DNA from 4 places in the Photobacterium sp. GSS17 genome. Region 3 is predicted to be linked to each of the others. Evidence: predicted binding sites of a transcription regulator. Region 3 holds the regulator's gene; each other region holds the start of a gene.
The links. Region 3 encodes CRP, which controls carbon source genes, mostly activating them, when cyclic AMP is high. Its sites were predicted from a motif close to TGTGANNNNNNTCACA; they were not measured.
Positions count from the first base shown of each region.

Region 1: the regulator CRP is predicted to act here: its motif matches at 1,835-1,850, upstream of typA (translational GTPase TypA).
Region 2: the regulator CRP is predicted to act here: its motif matches at 2,074-2,089, upstream of PGW97_RS13725 (CTP synthase).
Region 4: the regulator CRP is predicted to act here: its motif matches at 2,440-2,455, upstream of recB (exodeoxyribonuclease V subunit beta).

Region 1 covers NZ_CP117517.1:106,163-110,354, forward strand. The annotation lists gene glnA (glutamate--ammonia ligase) at 9-1,418, opposite strand; gene typA (translational GTPase TypA) at 1,953-3,782, shown strand; gene PGW97_RS00510 (AAA family ATPase) at 3,871-4,192, shown strand, end outside.
Region 2 covers NZ_CP117517.1:3,036,227-3,040,418, reverse strand. The annotation lists gene relA (GTP diphosphokinase) at 1-883, shown strand, start outside; gene mazG (nucleoside triphosphate pyrophosphohydrolase) at 1,146-1,961, shown strand; gene PGW97_RS13725 (CTP synthase) at 2,173-3,813, shown strand; gene eno (phosphopyruvate hydratase) at 3,894-4,192, shown strand, end outside.
Region 3 covers NZ_CP117517.1:3,305,701-3,309,892, forward strand. The annotation lists gene PGW97_RS15105 (phosphoribulokinase) at 1-421, shown strand, start outside; gene PGW97_RS15110 (OsmC family protein) at 585-992, opposite strand; gene crp (cAMP-activated global transcriptional regulator CRP) at 1,265-1,897, shown strand; gene PGW97_RS15120 (hypothetical protein) at 2,248-2,427, shown strand; gene PGW97_RS15125 (DUF1338 domain-containing protein) at 2,651-3,445, opposite strand; gene astD (succinylglutamate-semialdehyde dehydrogenase) at 3,490-4,192, opposite strand, start outside.
Region 4 covers NZ_CP117517.1:2,963,737-2,967,928, forward strand. The annotation lists gene recB (exodeoxyribonuclease V subunit beta) at 1-2,304, opposite strand, end outside; gene recC (exodeoxyribonuclease V subunit gamma) at 2,626-4,192, opposite strand, start outside.

The DNA of each region.
Region 1 (4,192 bases), 380 kb from region 3:
CGAATTTCTTATACAGAGTAGTACAGTTCGAATTCCAGTGGGTGCGTCGCCATGTTGATCTTCTGCACGTCCTGAGTTTTCAGAGCGATGTAAGAATCAATGAAGTCATCAGAGAACACGCCGCCAGCGGTCAGGAACTCACGATCTTCGTCTAGGCACTGAAGCGCTTGTTGTAGTGATTCTGCAACCTTTGGAATCTCTGCTGCTTCTTCAGCTGGCAGATCGTACAGGTCTTTATCCATCGCTTCCCCTGGGTGGATCTTGTTCCGGATACCGTCAAGACCCGCCATCAGCATGGCTGCAAACGCCAGGTATGGGTTTGCTGCTGGATCTGGGAAGCGCACTTCGATACGACGCGCTTTCGGGCTTGGTACCACAGGGATACGGATAGAAGCAGAACGGTTACGCGCTGAGTAAGCCAGCATTACTGGTGCTTCGTAGTGAGGAACCAGACGCTTGTACGAGTTGGTCGACGGGTTAGTCAGTGCGTTCAGTGCACGTGCGTGCTTGATGATACCGCCGATGTAGTACAGAGCCATTTCAGACAGGCCGCCGTATTTGTCGCCCGCAAACAGGTTCTGACCGTCTTTCGCCAGAGATTGGTGTACGTGCATACCAGAACCGTTGTCGCCCACCAGTGGTTTAGGCATGAAGGTCGCGGTTTTGCCGAAAGCGTGTGCGACGTTGTGTACAACGTATTTGTAGATCTGGATTTCGTCCGCTTTGGTTGTCAGCGTGTTGAAGCGCGTGGCGATCTCGTTCTGACCTGCAGTCGCGACTTCGTGGTGGTGTGCTTCAACAACCAGGCCCATCTCTTCCATGATCAGACACATGGCTGAACGGATATCCTGAGAAGAATCAACCGGCGCCACTGGGAAGTAACCGCCTTTCACGCCTGGACGGTGACCTTTGTTACCGCCTTCGATGTCAGAACCTGTGTTCCATGCCGCTTCGATGTCGTCAATCTTGAAGAAAGAACCAGACATATCGGTCGAGAATTTCACGTCATCGAACAGGAAGAATTCTGGTTCTGGACCAACCAATACAGTGTCAGCGATGCCAGTTGAGCGCATGTAGTCTTCTGCGCGTTTAGCGATAGAACGTGGGTCGCGATCGTAGCCCTGCATAGTCGCAGGTTCCAGGATGTCACAACGAATGTTCAGAGTGGCATCTTCTGTGAACGGGTCCAGTACTGCTGATGATGCGTCTGGCATCATTACCATGTCTGATTCGTTGATGCCTTTCCAGCCAGCAACAGAAGAACCGTCGAACATTTTACCTTCTTCAAAGAAGTCGGCATCAATCTGGTGAGCTGGGATAGAGATATGCTGCTCTTTACCTTTGGTATCGGTAAAGCGTAGGTCAACAAACTTGACTTCGTTTTCCTGGATCAGCGCGAGTACGTTTTCAACTGACATCTTGAGTAACCTCCGGTGTTAGATTGGGCAACGGGCCACAAAATAGGTAATGAGCATGCATTGCTCAGCTAAAATCTATTAAGCGAGAACCGTGCCAACTTTTAAAAGCCCCAAAACAGCGCATTAGCGTGAGTAAAAGGGCAAATGCGCACTTCTGATGCACCAACTTGGTGATGCTGTGCACCATTGTGGTGCGATTGGTGACAAGTCCCGTCTTTCCTGGTGCGCGCCATTACTATTAGTCCATGGTCGCATATTGTCAATTGCTGCTGGCGGGAGTTTCAGGAAAAAGTGGTCGGTTTCATGGAAACGTCAAATAAAGAGGGGAACGGCCGGAAGTCGCTGCCATTATTCAGCTTAAATCGCCCAAACGGCGGGGGATACGGGGGCATGGTGCGCTTGAGCGCAAAAAAGCCGGTGATATAAATCACATAATAGGTGGGTTTTGACGTAAAATCTGTTAGATTATGAGCCGTTTTTTTAACCACGTGGCAACCGTCCGGTCGCTGCATGTTCTGAGTGAATGTAAAACACATGTCAAATCCACAGATCGATAAATTAAGAAATATCGCAATCATTGCGCACGTTGACCACGGTAAAACGACTCTGGTTGACAAATTGCTTCAGCAATCTGGCACGTTAGAGTCTCGCGGTGAAGTAGAAGAACGCGTAATGGATTCCAACGACATCGAAAAAGAGCGTGGTATTACCATTCTGGCTAAGAACACAGCGATCAACTGGAACGATTACCGCATCAACATCGTTGATACTCCGGGACACGCCGACTTCGGTGGTGAAGTTGAGCGTATCATGTCGATGGTTGACTCAGTACTGCTGATCGTTGATGCCGTTGACGGTCCGATGCCACAGACGCGTTTCGTAACGCAAAAAGCGTTTGCTCACGGCCTGAAGCCAATCGTGGTAATCAACAAAATTGACCGTCCGGGTGCACGTCCTGATTGGGTTATGGATCAGGTATTTGACCTGTTCGACAACCTGGGTGCGACTGACGAGCAGCTGGATTTCCGTGTAGTGTACGCATCGGCTCTGAACGGCTGGGCAACATTGGAAGAAGGCGAAACTGGCGAGAACATGGAACCTCTGTTCCAGGCTATCGTAGATAACGTTGCTGCGCCAAACGTTGACGTTGATGGTTCGCTGCAGATGCAAATTTCTCAGCTGGATTACAGCTCATACGTGGGTGTTATCGGTGTTGGCCGTGTTACACGTGGTTCGGTGAAGCCAAACCAGCAAGTTACCGTTGTGGGTGCTGACGGCACTAAGCGTAACGGTAAAGTTGGTACAGTACTGGGTTACCTGGGTCTGGAGCGTCACGATGTTGCGCAGGCGACAGCGGGTGACATCATCGCAATCACAGGTCTGGGCGAGCTGAAAATCTCTGACACTATCTGTGACGTGAATGCTGTTGAAGCGCTGCCAGCTCTGTCTGTTGACGAGCCAACAGTTACTATGACCTTCCAGGTAAACACCTCTCCGTTTGCGGGTAAAGAAGGTAAGTTCGTAACGTCACGTAACATTCTTGAGCGTCTGCAGAAAGAACTGGTTCACAACGTTGCTCTGCGTGTAGAAGAAACGGATGACCCGGACAAGTTCCGCGTATCAGGCCGTGGTGAGCTGCACCTGTCTATCCTGATCGAAAACATGCGTCGTGAAGGCTTTGAGCTGGCAGTATCTCGTCCGGAAGTAATCCTGAAAGAAGAAGATGGTCAGCTGATGGAACCGTATGAAACGGTGACTATCGACGTGATGGAAGAGCACCAGGGCGGCATCATGGAAAACATCGGTCTGCGTAAAGGTGAGCTGACTGATATGGCACCGGACGGCAAAGGCCGTGTACGTATGGACTTCATGATGCCTTCTCGTGGCCTGATTGGCTTCCAGACAGAGTTCATGACCCTGACTTCAGGTTCTGGCCTGCTGTACCACACGTTTGATCACTACGGTCCGCACAAAGGTGGCGAAATCGGCCAGCGTGTGAACGGCGTACTGATTTCTAACGCAACCGGTAAAGCCCTGACTTACGCACTGTTCAACCTGCAGGAGCGTGGCCGTCTGTTTGCTGAGCACGCAGATGAAGTGTACGAAGGTCAGATCATCGGTATTCACAACCGTTCAAACGACCTGACAGTAAACTGTCTGAAAGGTAAGCAGCTGACTAACGTTCGTGCTTCTGGTACGGATGAAGCACAGGTTCTGACTCCGGCGATCAAGTTCACTCTGGAGCAGGCGCTTGAGTTCATCGATGATGACGAGCTGGTAGAAGTAACGCCAGAAAGCATCCGTATCCGTAAGAAACTGCTGACGGAAACCGATCGTAAGCGTGCAAGCCGTTCAGCGAAATAATCGCTAACCGCATGTACTGAATCAATCCCTCCATCGCGCAAGCATGGGGGGATTGTTTTATCTGGCCAGGTAAATGGAAAACTGACCTATGCAACCGATAATCATCACCGGCGGCCCGGGTGCCGGCAAAACCACACTGCTGCAGGCGCTGGCCCAACGGGGCTACCTGACGTACCCGGAAGTGTCCCGCGCCCTGATCCGGGAAGAATCAGCCCGTGACGACGGCATTCTGCCCTGGACCGATTTACCGGGTTTTGCTGCGCTGTGCCTGGATCGCATGAGCAGCCAGCGTGAGCAGGCGGCGTGCAGTACGATGCCGGCGTTTGTGGATCGGGCGATTGGGGATATTTGTGCTTACCTGAAAGTCGGCGGTTTGCCGGTGACGGCGAATTATCTGGCGGCGGCCCAAG
Region 2 (4,192 bases), 270 kb from region 3:
CGTACCGTTCACCTACCACCTGCAGATGGGCGATCAGGTCGAAATCATTACCCAGAAAGAGCCGAACCCCTCGCGGGACTGGCTGAACCCGAACCTGGGCTTTGTTAATTCCAGTCGGGCGCGGGCCAAGGTACATGCCTGGTTCCGTAAGCAGGATCGCGATAAGAACATTGCCGCCGGACGGGAAATTTTGGAAACCGAGCTGGTGAAAATCGGCGCGACTCTGAAAGATGCCGAAGCCTATGCCCTGAAGCGCTTCAACGTGAATTCGCCTGACGAGTTGTATGCCGGGGTCGGCAGTGGTGATCTACGTATTAATCAGGTGATCAATCACATCAATGCGCTGGTCAACAAGCCGACGGCTGAAGAAGAAGATCAGCAGTTGCTGGAGAAGCTGGTGGAAGCCGGTAACAAAACCAGCAAGAAACCGCGCCGTGATGCGGTGGTGGTGGAAGGGGTGGATAACCTGATGACCCACCTTGCCCGCTGCTGTCAGCCGATTCCGGGCGATGACATCCAGGGCTTTGTGACTCAGGGACGTGGCATTTCGGTGCACCGCAGCGACTGTGAACAGCTGGAAGAGCTGCGCCATGTGGCGCCAGAGCGTATCATTGACGCGGTCTGGGGCGGCGGTTTTGTCGGCAGTTATAACATTACCGTCCGGGTTGTGGCTTCTGAGCGCAGCGGTTTGCTGAAAGAGCTGACCAACACCTTCTCTAACGAAAAGGTCAAGGTGGCCGGCATGAAGAGTCGGGTCGACTTCAAGAAACAGCTGTCGATCCTCGACTTTGATTTGGAACTGACCAATATCGACGTCCTGGGCCGGGTGCTTAAACGCATCGAACAGGTGAAGGATGTGGCTGAAGCCAGACGTCTGCACTAACACTCAGCAATCAAAAGCGGGAAGCCACGGCGGCCCGCTTTTGTTTTTAACCGTTCCGCCGTCCCAGGGCCATGTGAGCGGCGCTTTATGACGCGAACCTGCTCACTCAGCGCTCTTCGGTTTAGTCAACGGAGCTATGTTACGGAGCTATGCTACTGATCGTTCTATTGAGTTATTCCACCGATTTATTTAACAGCACCGTTCCACTGAACCATTCAACTAAACCATTCAACTGAATCATTCAACCGAGACTCCAGCTACCATGAGTAACGTAAAACCTGCTCCGATCGAGCAACTGATTGACATTATGGCCACCTTGCGCGACCCGCAGCAGGGATGCCCGTGGGATCTGAAACAGACCTTTGCCACCATCGTGCCGCACACACTGGAAGAAGCATACGAAGTGGCGGACGCCATTGCCCAGCGAAACTGGGATGACGTGCGAGAGGAGCTGGGCGATTTGCTGTTTCAGGTGGTGTTTTACAGCCAGTTGGGCAAAGAGCAGGGGTTGTTTGATTTTGACCAGGTTGTGGCCGGCATTAACGATAAACTGATCCGCCGTCACCCTCATGTGTTCAGCCAAACCGAGTTTGCTGATGAGTCGGCCATTCATGCTAACTGGGAAGCGGAAAAAGCCAAAGAGCGTGCTGCCAAAGGTGAGGATCACAGTGTGCTGGCAAATATTCCCCTGGCGCTGCCGGCGCTGAGCCGGGCAGAGAAAATCCAGAAGCGCTGTGCCAGTCATGGCTTTGACTGGGAGACACTCGGGCCGGTAGTCGACAAAGTGCGTGAAGAGATTGAAGAAGTGATGGAAGAAGCCGTTCAGGCCTCGCGGGATCAGGATCGCATTGAAGAAGAAATGGGGGATCTGTTGTTCGCGGTGGCCAATTTAAGTCGCCACCTCAAGGTCAAACCGGAGCAGGCGCTGGCCCGAGCTAACCAGAAATTCGAGCGCCGGTTTCGCCAAGTTGAGCAAACTGTGCTAGAACAAGGAAAGCAACTTGACGACTGCAGCCTGGAGCAACTGGATCGCATCTGGGATGAGGTAAAAGTGCGGGAGAAAAAGGGCACACGGTAAGTGCAAACAGGGCTTGCCATACGGGGAATCAGGGCGTTATCTGATCAACATAGTTATTATTAACGCCCCTGACAGGCAGAATTGATTTGAAACAAAAAAAAACCAATCCTGCTGTGATAGTTTTCACGTTGTGGCGATAAAGTGTGTCTGGTATACTAATTTCCCGTCCAGATACTTTTTATATCCTCTATACCAATCTTCCAGGTAAAACATGACAACGAATTACATTTTTGTTACGGGCGGGGTCGTATCCTCACTAGGTAAAGGTATTGCTGCAGCCTCTCTTGCGGCTATTCTAGAAGCTCGTGGTCTGAAAGTGACCATGATGAAGCTTGACCCTTACATCAATGTTGACCCAGGCACAATGAGCCCAACTCAACACGGTGAAGTATTCGTAACGGAAGACGGTGCAGAGACTGACCTAGACTTGGGTCACTACGAGCGTTTCATTCGTACCAAGATGACGAAACGCAACAACTTTACAGCAGGTCGCGTGTATGCCGACGTACTGCGTAAAGAGCGTCGTGGTGACTACCTGGGCGCCACTATTCAGGTTATCCCTCACATTACCAATGCCATCAAAGAGCGCGTGATCGCAGGTGCGGAAGGCCACGACATCGCAATCGTTGAAGTTGGCGGTACTGTTGGTGATATCGAATCACTGCCGTTCATGGAAGCAATTCGCCAGTTGGCGGTTGAACTGGGCCGTGAGCGCGCCATGTTCACTCACCTGACACTGGTGCCATACCTGGCAGCAGCAGGCGAAGTGAAAACGAAACCAACTCAGCATTCTGTAAAAGAACTGCTGTCTATCGGTATTCAGCCAGATGTGCTGATCTGCCGTTCTGACCGTATGATCCCAGCCAACGAACGTGCCAAGATTGCACTGTTCTGTAACGTGCCGGAGAAAGCGGTTATCTCAATGAAAGACGTAGATTCAATCTACAAGATCCCACAACTGATTAAAGCTCAGGGTCTGGATGATCTGGTATGTCAGCGTTTTGGCATTACAGCACCAGAAGCCGATCTGTCTGAGTGGGAACAGGTTATCTACGAAGAAGCCAATCCGACCGCTGAAGTGACCATCGGTATGGTGGGCAAGTACATCGAACTGCCAGACGCGTACAAGTCAGTGAACGAAGCGTTGAAGCACGCCGGCCTGAAAAACCGTCTGTCAGTGAAAATCAAATACATTGATTCTCAAGACGTAGAATCAAAAGGTACTGAAGTACTGGAAGGCCTGGATGCAATCCTGGTTCCGGGTGGCTTCGGTAACCGTGGTATCGAAGGCAAGATCATGACTGCCAAGTATGCTCGCGAGAACAAGATCCCTTACCTGGGTATCTGTCTGGGCATGCAGGTTGCTCTGATCGAGTTCGCTCGTAACGTCGCTGGTCTGGAAGGTGCGCACTCAACCGAGTTCAACCCTGAATCAGCGAACCCTGTTGTTGGCTTGATTACTGAGTGGGTTGATAACGAAGGTAAAGTTGAAGAGCGTACTGAGAAGTCTGATCTGGGCGGTACAATGCGTCTGGGCTCACAGCTGTGTCACCTGATTGATGGCACGAAAGCGCGCGAGCTGTACGGTAACGCGACGATTCACGAGCGTCACCGTCACCGTTATGAAGTGAACAATCACTACATCCCGCAGTTGGAAAAAGCGGGTCTGAAAATTTCTGGCCTGTCGGCGGACAAGAAGCTGGTGGAAATTATCGAGAACCCTAACCATCCTTGGTTTGTGGCTGCTCAGTTCCACCCTGAGTTCACTTCAACCCCTCGCGACGGTCACCCGCTGTTTGCCGGCTTCGTAAAAGCCGCTGGCGAAAACCAGCGCGGTGAGCTAAACAAGTAAGGATTACGGATAGCTGTAGCGGTAAGAGCTACAGCTATTTTTTTAGCTTTTAAATTGAAGATAAAGCAAGAGGAAACACAATGTCTAAGATCGTTAAAGTTCTAGGTCGTGAAATTATCGATTCACGTGGTAACCCTACTGTTGAAGCGGAAGTTCACCTGGAAGGCGGTTTCGTAGGTATGGCGGCTGCACCATCTGGTGCATCAACTGGTTCTCGTGAAGCTCTTGAGCTGCGCGACGGTGATAAGTCTCGTTTCCTGGGTAAAGGTGTACTGAAAGCTGTTGAAGCAGTTAACGGCCCAATCGCTGAAGCCCTGATTGGTAAAGACGCGAAAGCACAAGCTGACATCGATCAGATCATGATCGACCTTGACGGTAC
Region 3 (4,192 bases):
GATCGGCATGGTGCCTATTGTCAACCTGGAATGGATCCAGAAGATCGTGCGCGACACCCGCGATCGCGGCCATTCACGGGAAGCCGTGATGGATTCAATTGTCCGCTCAATGGATGATTACCTGAACTACATCACGCCGCAGTTCTCCCGCACCCATATCAACTTCCAGCGCGTCCCGACGGTCGACACCTCGAACCCGCTCAGTGCCAAGGCGATCCCGAGCCTGGATGAGAGCTTTGTAGTGATCCGCTTCCGCGGTATCAAGAAAGTCGATTTTCCTTACCTGCTGGCGATGATTCAGGGCTCTTTCATGTCACGCCACAACACCCTGGTGGTGCCGGGCGGCAAGATGAGTTTTGCGATGGAGCTGATTATGCGTCCACTGATCCAGCAGTTAATTGATACCGGCAAGATCAGCTAATCACGACGAGGTGTTATTGAGCTTGGCTTAGCGAGCAGCGTGAACGAACCGTCCTCAGCGCCGCACCCGGTACCGACAAGACACCGCCCGCCCAGTGCATTGCACCGGGCGGGCGGCAATTTAACATATCAGGCGTTCTCGTCAGTTAACTGACGATAGCCGATTAATCCTGAGCGATCACTTCATAAGAGTGCGTCATTTCTACCCCTTCCCCCAGCATCAGGCAAACCGAGCAGTATTTTTCCAGTGAATCAGCCACGGTTTTGGCGACCACCGCTTCATCCAGATCGTGGCCGGCGACCACAAAATGAATGTTGGCAGAAGTAAACAGACGCGGGGCCTGCTCACGTCGTACTGAGGTAATTTGCGCTTCGCAGGCCGTGATTTTCTGCCCGGCAGATTTCAGGCCGTCAACCACATCTACCGAACTGCAGCCACCCGCAGCCATTAAAACCATTTCCATCGGACTTGGCGCTTTTTCTCCGCCGTTTCCGTCCATCACCACGCTGTGGCCGGAATTTGACTGACCCAAAAAGGTCAAATTCTCGACCCATTTCACTCGTGATTGCATGGCTTTCTCCTTCTCTAAAATAGGGTGTTTTGGCACTATCTGACAACTGTGTGATCATGTGCACACTTATGACCACGAAATGGCCTTTTCCGATAGATCAATATCAAGAAATACGCGCCGAAAAAAGATAAACTCTGAACTAATTATTCACGTGAGCTTGCAGCCCAGCGGTTGACTGAATATCCTAAACGGCGAACAAATTATTGTTAGGCCCAGCCTCAAACTTATAGGGACGTCGTTGTTGGGCAACAAACGCAGAGGAAGTTAGTAATATGGTTCCAGGTAAACCTCAAACAGATCCAACTCTAGAGTGGTTTCTTTCCCATTGCCACATCCACAAGTACCCATCAAAAAGTACGTTGATCCATGCAGGGGAAAAAGCGGAAACACTCTACTACATCGTTAAGGGTTCTGTTGCTGTCCTAATCAAGGATGAAGAAGGCAAGGAGATGATCCTGTCATACCTAAACCAGGGTGACTTCATCGGTGAGCTTGGCCTGTTCGAAGAAGGCCAGGAGCGTACTGCTTGGGTTCGCGCGAAGACCCCATGCGAAGTGGCAGAAATTTCATTCAAGAAATTCCGCCAGCTGATTCAGGTTAACCCTGATATTCTGATGCGCTTGTCAGCACAGATGGCTCGCCGTCTGCAAGTGACCAGCCAGAAAGTCGGCGACCTGGCATTCCTGGACGTAACAGGCCGCATTGCTCAGACACTTCTGAACCTGGCAAAACAGCCGGATGCAATGACTCACCCGGATGGCATGCAGATTAAGATCACCCGTCAGGAAATCGGTCAGATTGTTGGCTGTTCCCGTGAAACGGTTGGCCGTATTCTGAAGATGCTGGAAGAGCAGAACCTGATCTCTGCGCACGGTAAAACCATCGTGGTTTACGGTACGCGCTAAGATGCCGCTGCAACGTCAGTGAAAAAAGCCGCGCTCAGCGGCTTTTTTATTATCAGCCACCGGCATACCAACTAGCCCTTATCCCTTTATGCACCCCCTGCTTCAGAGTCCCTCTCACGACGTCCCCCTCGCTCATTACCGTGTTGCCAGGAACCGTACTTAGCAACATTGGCGGGACTTGAATGCTCGCGACACCCAGCAGCGCGAGAGATCGCCCGGCGTTGCGGCGCGATACATCCGAGAGTTGCCGACACGCTCACCCTTTTCCCCCTTGCCTCCGGCCGGACAAGTGCTACATTCAGGAGAGACGCCTATGCAACTGATGCAAGGTCCTGACACGGATAACAGATATGGATATCGAGCGTTTTTCCCCGCACCAGCCCTCATTGAGCCCGGCTATCATTGCCCCGTTGCCTGCCACCGTCGAGTTGACCGGCTTTAGCGGCAACCGCCATTACCATGAGCAAACAACCTTACAGGACGGCTGTCCGGCTGCCCTGCCGTTGCCACCGCTGGATTGCCAGCACTGACGCTGATAACCGATGCCTGCCATGCGCTGGCACTAAACACCATCCCACAAACATGTGGTACGAAACAGCAGAGCCTGAACGAAAAAAGCCCTGCAACAACCGCTGCGGGGCAAAGGGAAAGCATCTCATTGGGATTCTGATCGGTTATCGCTATTGACCAGAGAGCAGCCTTGAAGGTCAGACCCTCAAGGCTTGGTGACCCATTCTGCGATAAATGGGCGTTTTACATGTTCGTACTTTCGAAGATCTTGTCGGCAGATGCTTCTACAAAGCCCGAGTACAACTCACCGTCAGGCATTGGGTAACGCTTAGCGAACTCATAGAAGCCACCCGGAATCGAGTGAACACCATCCGTAAAGCCGACATCAACCCGATCAGCCATGGTCGATGACTGTTCCAGCAGCACTTCAGGGCTGCCTTTGACTTCACCACCTGACTCATTGATGACAAACCCGTTGTGACGCAGCAGCTGGTTCACCTCAACCACTTCGGTAAACTGCTCAAGCTGATTGATGCTGACCGTAAAGTGGTTAGCCCCGTAACCGTGCGCAGCCACCCAACCTGCATACTCACTTTCTGCTGACAGCATGTCGTAGGTCGCAAAATCCAGCTCCCACAAACGGCCGCCGTACAGGAACGCAGGATCATTCAGCGCCTCTTCCGGTACTTGGTTAACCAGCTCACGCACCGCTTGCTGCAGTTCAGAACTGAATTGTCCAACCATCAACTCACTGATGAACACTTTCGGTGCACGCGGGTTCGGGTGCTCAAAGTGCTCAGCATACAGCTTCTTCGCTTCGAAATGATACTTGCCGCACGGTTTGTAGCCGATCGCGATAAACGGCGCCGCCAGGCGATCCAGTCCCACTTTGGGCAGGTTGAAGGTCCGCAACGCAATATGATCATTAAGCAGCGGTTCGTCTTCGGTCAGCAGGTCATGAACCTGCGCCGCTGACGGACACAAACGCTGAATGTAATCCTGCCACAGCCCTTCAAACAGTTTCTCTACCCTTTCCATGTGTTTGCCATCCTCTTAACTAAAGTGAATTCAGGCGCCCGGATTTACAGGCTGATCCCCGGTGATAGTTGCGCCGGAACTTCAGTGTGGTCGCCTTCCATTGATGCCATTGGGTAGGCACAGTAGTCTGCCGCGTAGTACGCACTTGGACGCAGGTTGCCCGAAGCCCCCGGACCACCGAACGGTGCATCACCGCTTGCGCCCGTCAGCTGACGGTTACGGTTCACGACACCGGCACGGATATGGTCAATGAAGTATTGCCACTCGCTGTCGTCGGTAGAAACCAGACCAGCAGACAGGCCGTAACGGGTGTTGTTTGCCAGCTCAACCGCCTGCTCCAGATCATCATAGCGAGCCACTTGCAGCAGCGGACCGAAATATTCTTCATCCGGCAGCACGGCAATATCACTGACTTCGATGATACCCGGCGTCACCACGGCGCCCTGGCCGCGAGTCGCTTCCAGCAGCGGTTTGCCACCCAGTTCAATCAGGTTAGCCTGAGCACGGATAATGTTGTCTGCGGCCTGAACCGAAATCTGCGGCCCCATAAACGGTGCCGGCTCATCGAACTGGCCACCCACTTTAATGTTGCCGGCAACTTCAATCAGACGAGCCAACACGGCATCGCCAGCTTCCCCTTTCGGCAGGTACAGGCGACGGGCACAGGTACAACGCTGACCGGCACTAATAAACGCTGACTGAATAATAGTGTAGACGGTTGCATCCAGCTCACCATACTGGGAGGAG
Region 4 (4,192 bases), 340 kb from region 3:
AATCGTGACGATTTGCACCAGTTTACGCTCCGACTCCAATCGCACCTGCTGCTCATCGACATTGCCGTTCGGGGCTTCGATGTGCTCGGCCAGCCAACGCAGCAACGCATGATCGCTGTCGAGGGTCTGGCTGGCTTGCTGTAACAGTTCACCAATATGCAGCAAGTCTGTCAGCCGACGCTCACCGCCGTTTTCACTCAACAGCCGCTCCGGGATCTTCCGCGCCGTCAGCAGATGGCGCAGCATCGGCAAAACGCCCCGGCGCTGCCACAGTTTGCGGTATTCACGAAACTCAGAAACATACTGCTCCCACTTGCCTTCATCGGCATTGAGCGCATCCAGTTCACCGATGGTCAGCGCGAACAGCCCGGAGGCCAAGGCAGCGCGCAGGGCGCGATCATCTTCCGGGGTCAGCACCGCCTGCAGCAGACGCTGCACATCCGCCGCTTCATTACAGGCGAAGACACTGTCGCGATTAGACAGGTACACGCTGGCGATCCCCTGTTGGGCCAGCGCTTCTTTGATCAGCGCTCCTTCCGTACCGGTGCGCACCAGCACCGAAATATCACAGGCTTCAATGGCGCGCGAAGGCTCGCCACCGTCAATCAACGTGGCTTTGTGTTGTTGAGCCAGGGTCAGGATACGCTGAATTTCCGCAGCGGTGGCTCGCGCCATTACCTGCTGGTATTCCCCTTTCGACACCGGTTGGTCGGCCTGCTGGTGCCAGAAACTGACCGCCGGCTGTCGCTGTCCGTCCAGCGCCCAGCCGCGCTCCGCCGCTTTCGGGCTGTGGCTGACCGGCAGGAAGGTGATGTCCTGATCGTAAATAAACGGCTTGTTCGGGTGCTCAAAAATCCGGTTGACCGCCGCCACCATTTCGGCAGTGGAACGCCAGTTGATGCCCAGCGTGTAATGGGCGGACACCTGCCGCCGCGCTTTGATATATGTAAAAATATCGGCTCCCCGGAAGGCATAGATCGCCTGCTTGGGATCGCCGATCATAAACAGGCCGCAGACATCAGGTTCTGCGGGCAATGCTGTTTTTGCAAACTCGGCGCTTGACTCCCCGGCGGCCTGAGCGGAATCACCATAAACGGTATTGAAAATGCTGTATTGCAGGGGGTCGGTATCCTGAAATTCATCGATCATCGCGACCGGGTACTGACGCCGGATCCGGCTCGCCAGCATCCCCATCTCATCATTGCTGAGCGCAGCAGCCAGCTGGGTCAGAAGATCGTCAAACGCCAGCCAGCCTTTGCGCTGCTTGGCTTCAGTCAGTAGCTGACGGCATTCCTGAATAGCGTGAGCCAGCAGTGGATCCCGGATGGTCGGTGGGTTAGCAAGCAGCGCACTGATCGCCTCAAAAACCGCATGGGTCGGCACTTCCCCTTTCGTGGTTTTCTCCGCCAGCTCTTGCTGATCAAACTTGGCCAGCGCCTTGGGCAGGGCGTACCCGGTGTTATCCTGATTCGCCCACTCACTGACTTCCGCCAGGGCTTTAGGCAGGCTGGTTTTGGTATAACTGCGTTTATTGACGCCGGAGTTGGCGATCAGGTCGTGAAAGTCCCCGGCATGCTCCCGCCAGAGCTGCTTCACCTGATTGATCCGCGCCAGATTGCTGTCATGCAGAGCCTGCAAGCTGTCGCCGAGCGCCGGTGCCCGGACTTCAACTTCCGCACCGGACAGGAAGGTGTTGATCGCCCCCAGCAGAGCGGCCGGTGTTTTCCAGTGCCGACGTACTTCTTCTGCCAGCGTGCGCGGCAGCGGATAAAAGTTCCGGCGCCAGTAGTCGGCCACCACCTGCGCCCGCAACTGGCTCTCTTCGGTAATAAATTCGTTGTTGAACAGGCTGCCGGACTCAAACGCATTTTGTGTCAGCATCCGCTGACAAAAACCGTGAATGGTATAGATAGCAGCTTCGTCCATCTGGCGCTCGGCCTGCAACAGGATCGCTGCAGCCGCCTTATGATCCGGCAGATCTTCCAGCAGCGGAGCGATCACCGGATCCTGGCTGGTACCACGGCTGAACGCCACTCTGGCATCATGAATACGGCGACGGATACGATCTCGCAACTCGGCAGTCGCCGCTTCGGTAAACGTCACCACCAGAATCTGATCCACTGTCAGTTCACGGGGAAAACGGCTCTGACTGTCCCCATGTCCCAGCAGCAGGCGCAGGTACAGGCTGGCAATGGTGAAGGTTTTACCGGTACCGGCAGAGGCTTCAATCAGCCGGTTGCCGTGAAGCGGAAAGGTCATCGCTTCCAACGGCTCCGGTGTCGTTGTCATCGTTTGTTGAGTCATAGAATACGCAGATTCCCGTGCTGGAACCCAGCCACGTTTTGTAAACAAAGCCGTGCCCGTTCCAGATATTTTTTTGTGAACTGGCCCATATCCAAATAAAAATATCGAATATCGCCACTATGTCTTATATCAATATGAGAGATGTTTCACGGTTTTGTAACATCGGCTTCGTTATTATCCCGGCCACGAAATCGGGTCACCTCTGGACCGGTGGCCGTACAGCAAGCCCTACATAAAATAATTACTTTGCTGGCGGCCACACTACACCTTTCCTGGTTTTACCGCGACGTTTCCACCGCCCTCCAGCTTACACCACCACCGCTATTCAACCGGCTGCAAGCGCAGCAGTGCAGGCTTGAGCACTTGTGTACCCCAATGCATGACCTCGGCGGCTAACGCTTCATCCCACTGTGGCCAGACCCGCGCAATGTAACTGTTTTCACCTTCTCCGCTGCGCATGTATGCCGGGTTAAACATGGCCTGCATACTGTCTGCACCTTTCTCCAGTGCCTCACTGTCTTCACACCAGTCCCCCTGCTTATCGCGCCCGGCCAGGATCCCTTCATACGCGGTTTTGGGCAGGTACGGCAGCGGCTGGCATTGCCCCAGGTAATAAGCCTGTACCAGGATTTCCAGGTATTGCAGCGCTGTCTCGGCACTGACCGGCTCAAACTGCCACGCTCCGTCAAGTCCAATCAGTGTGGTGGTCGGGCCGTTAAGCTCAGCCGAGGCACAAAGGTGTTCAATCCAGCCCGACAGCATATCCTGAGCGCGAATTTTCCCCGGACGATAACGCACCAGTCCCTGCGATGTACGATGCTTGAGCCAGCCTTGCAGACGCAGGGCACGGCCATCAATCGTCAGCGGCAAGTCGACTTCCTGATCCGGTCGGCGATCAGTCATATGTTCCGCGATGGTTTGCGCCAGGCTTTCAATCACGCCGCGCTCTTCCACCAGCTCCAGCTCACCGAACTGCGCCACCGGCAGACGCCCCGCCGCTTGCTGATAACGGGTAAACTGCGCAAACAGTGCTTCCCGATCCGGTGACGGATGCTGTCCCGAAGGGGACAAGGCACTGCTATCCTGCAGGAAGGTGTTCAACAAGGACTCACGCAGCTGATAACGTTCCAAATTATCCAGAGCAAACGGCTCGTCATCCTCGACCGCGCCCGGCCCGGCATCGAAGAACACTTTCAGTCGACGGTTGAAGAAATACTGCACCGGCAGTCGCCAGAAACGAAGCAGTTCAGCCAGCTCCAGTATCCCGCCATTATCATCCACCTGCGGCGGCAATGGCTGGCTGATAAACGGCGCTACCGACAGCGGATCCCGCCGGGCCGCAGGCAGCCATTCAATGGCATAGCTGGGCTGATCGCCCTCAAAAGCCTTGGGACTGAACGGAACCAGCGGGTGCTCAAAAGTCAGTGCTGTTAGCAATTCTTTGGCAGATTCGTCCGCCGGTTGCGACTGATGACCCTCCAGACAGTATCCCTGTTGGCAGTATTCCAGCAGTTCACTGACCAGAACGGATGGCACTTTCTCACTGTTGTCCTGAATCGAACGGCCGACATAACTGATATACAGGGTTTCCTGCGCAGATTGCAGCGCTTCCAGGAACAGGTAGCGGTCATCATCGCGACGGGAACGATCGCCGTGCTTGCCACGGCCAACCATCAGGTCAAACCCTTCCGGTGCAATGGAGCGCGGATAAACCCCGTCATTCATTCCCAGCAGACACACCACTTTGAACGGGATCGAACGCATCGGCATCAAGGTACAGAAGTTCACCTGACCGGCAAGAAAACGCTGACTGACCCGCTCTCCGGAGAGCTTAGCGCGCAGGTAGTCACGCATGACCGCCGGGGTCAACGGGGAACGGTAACCGGCA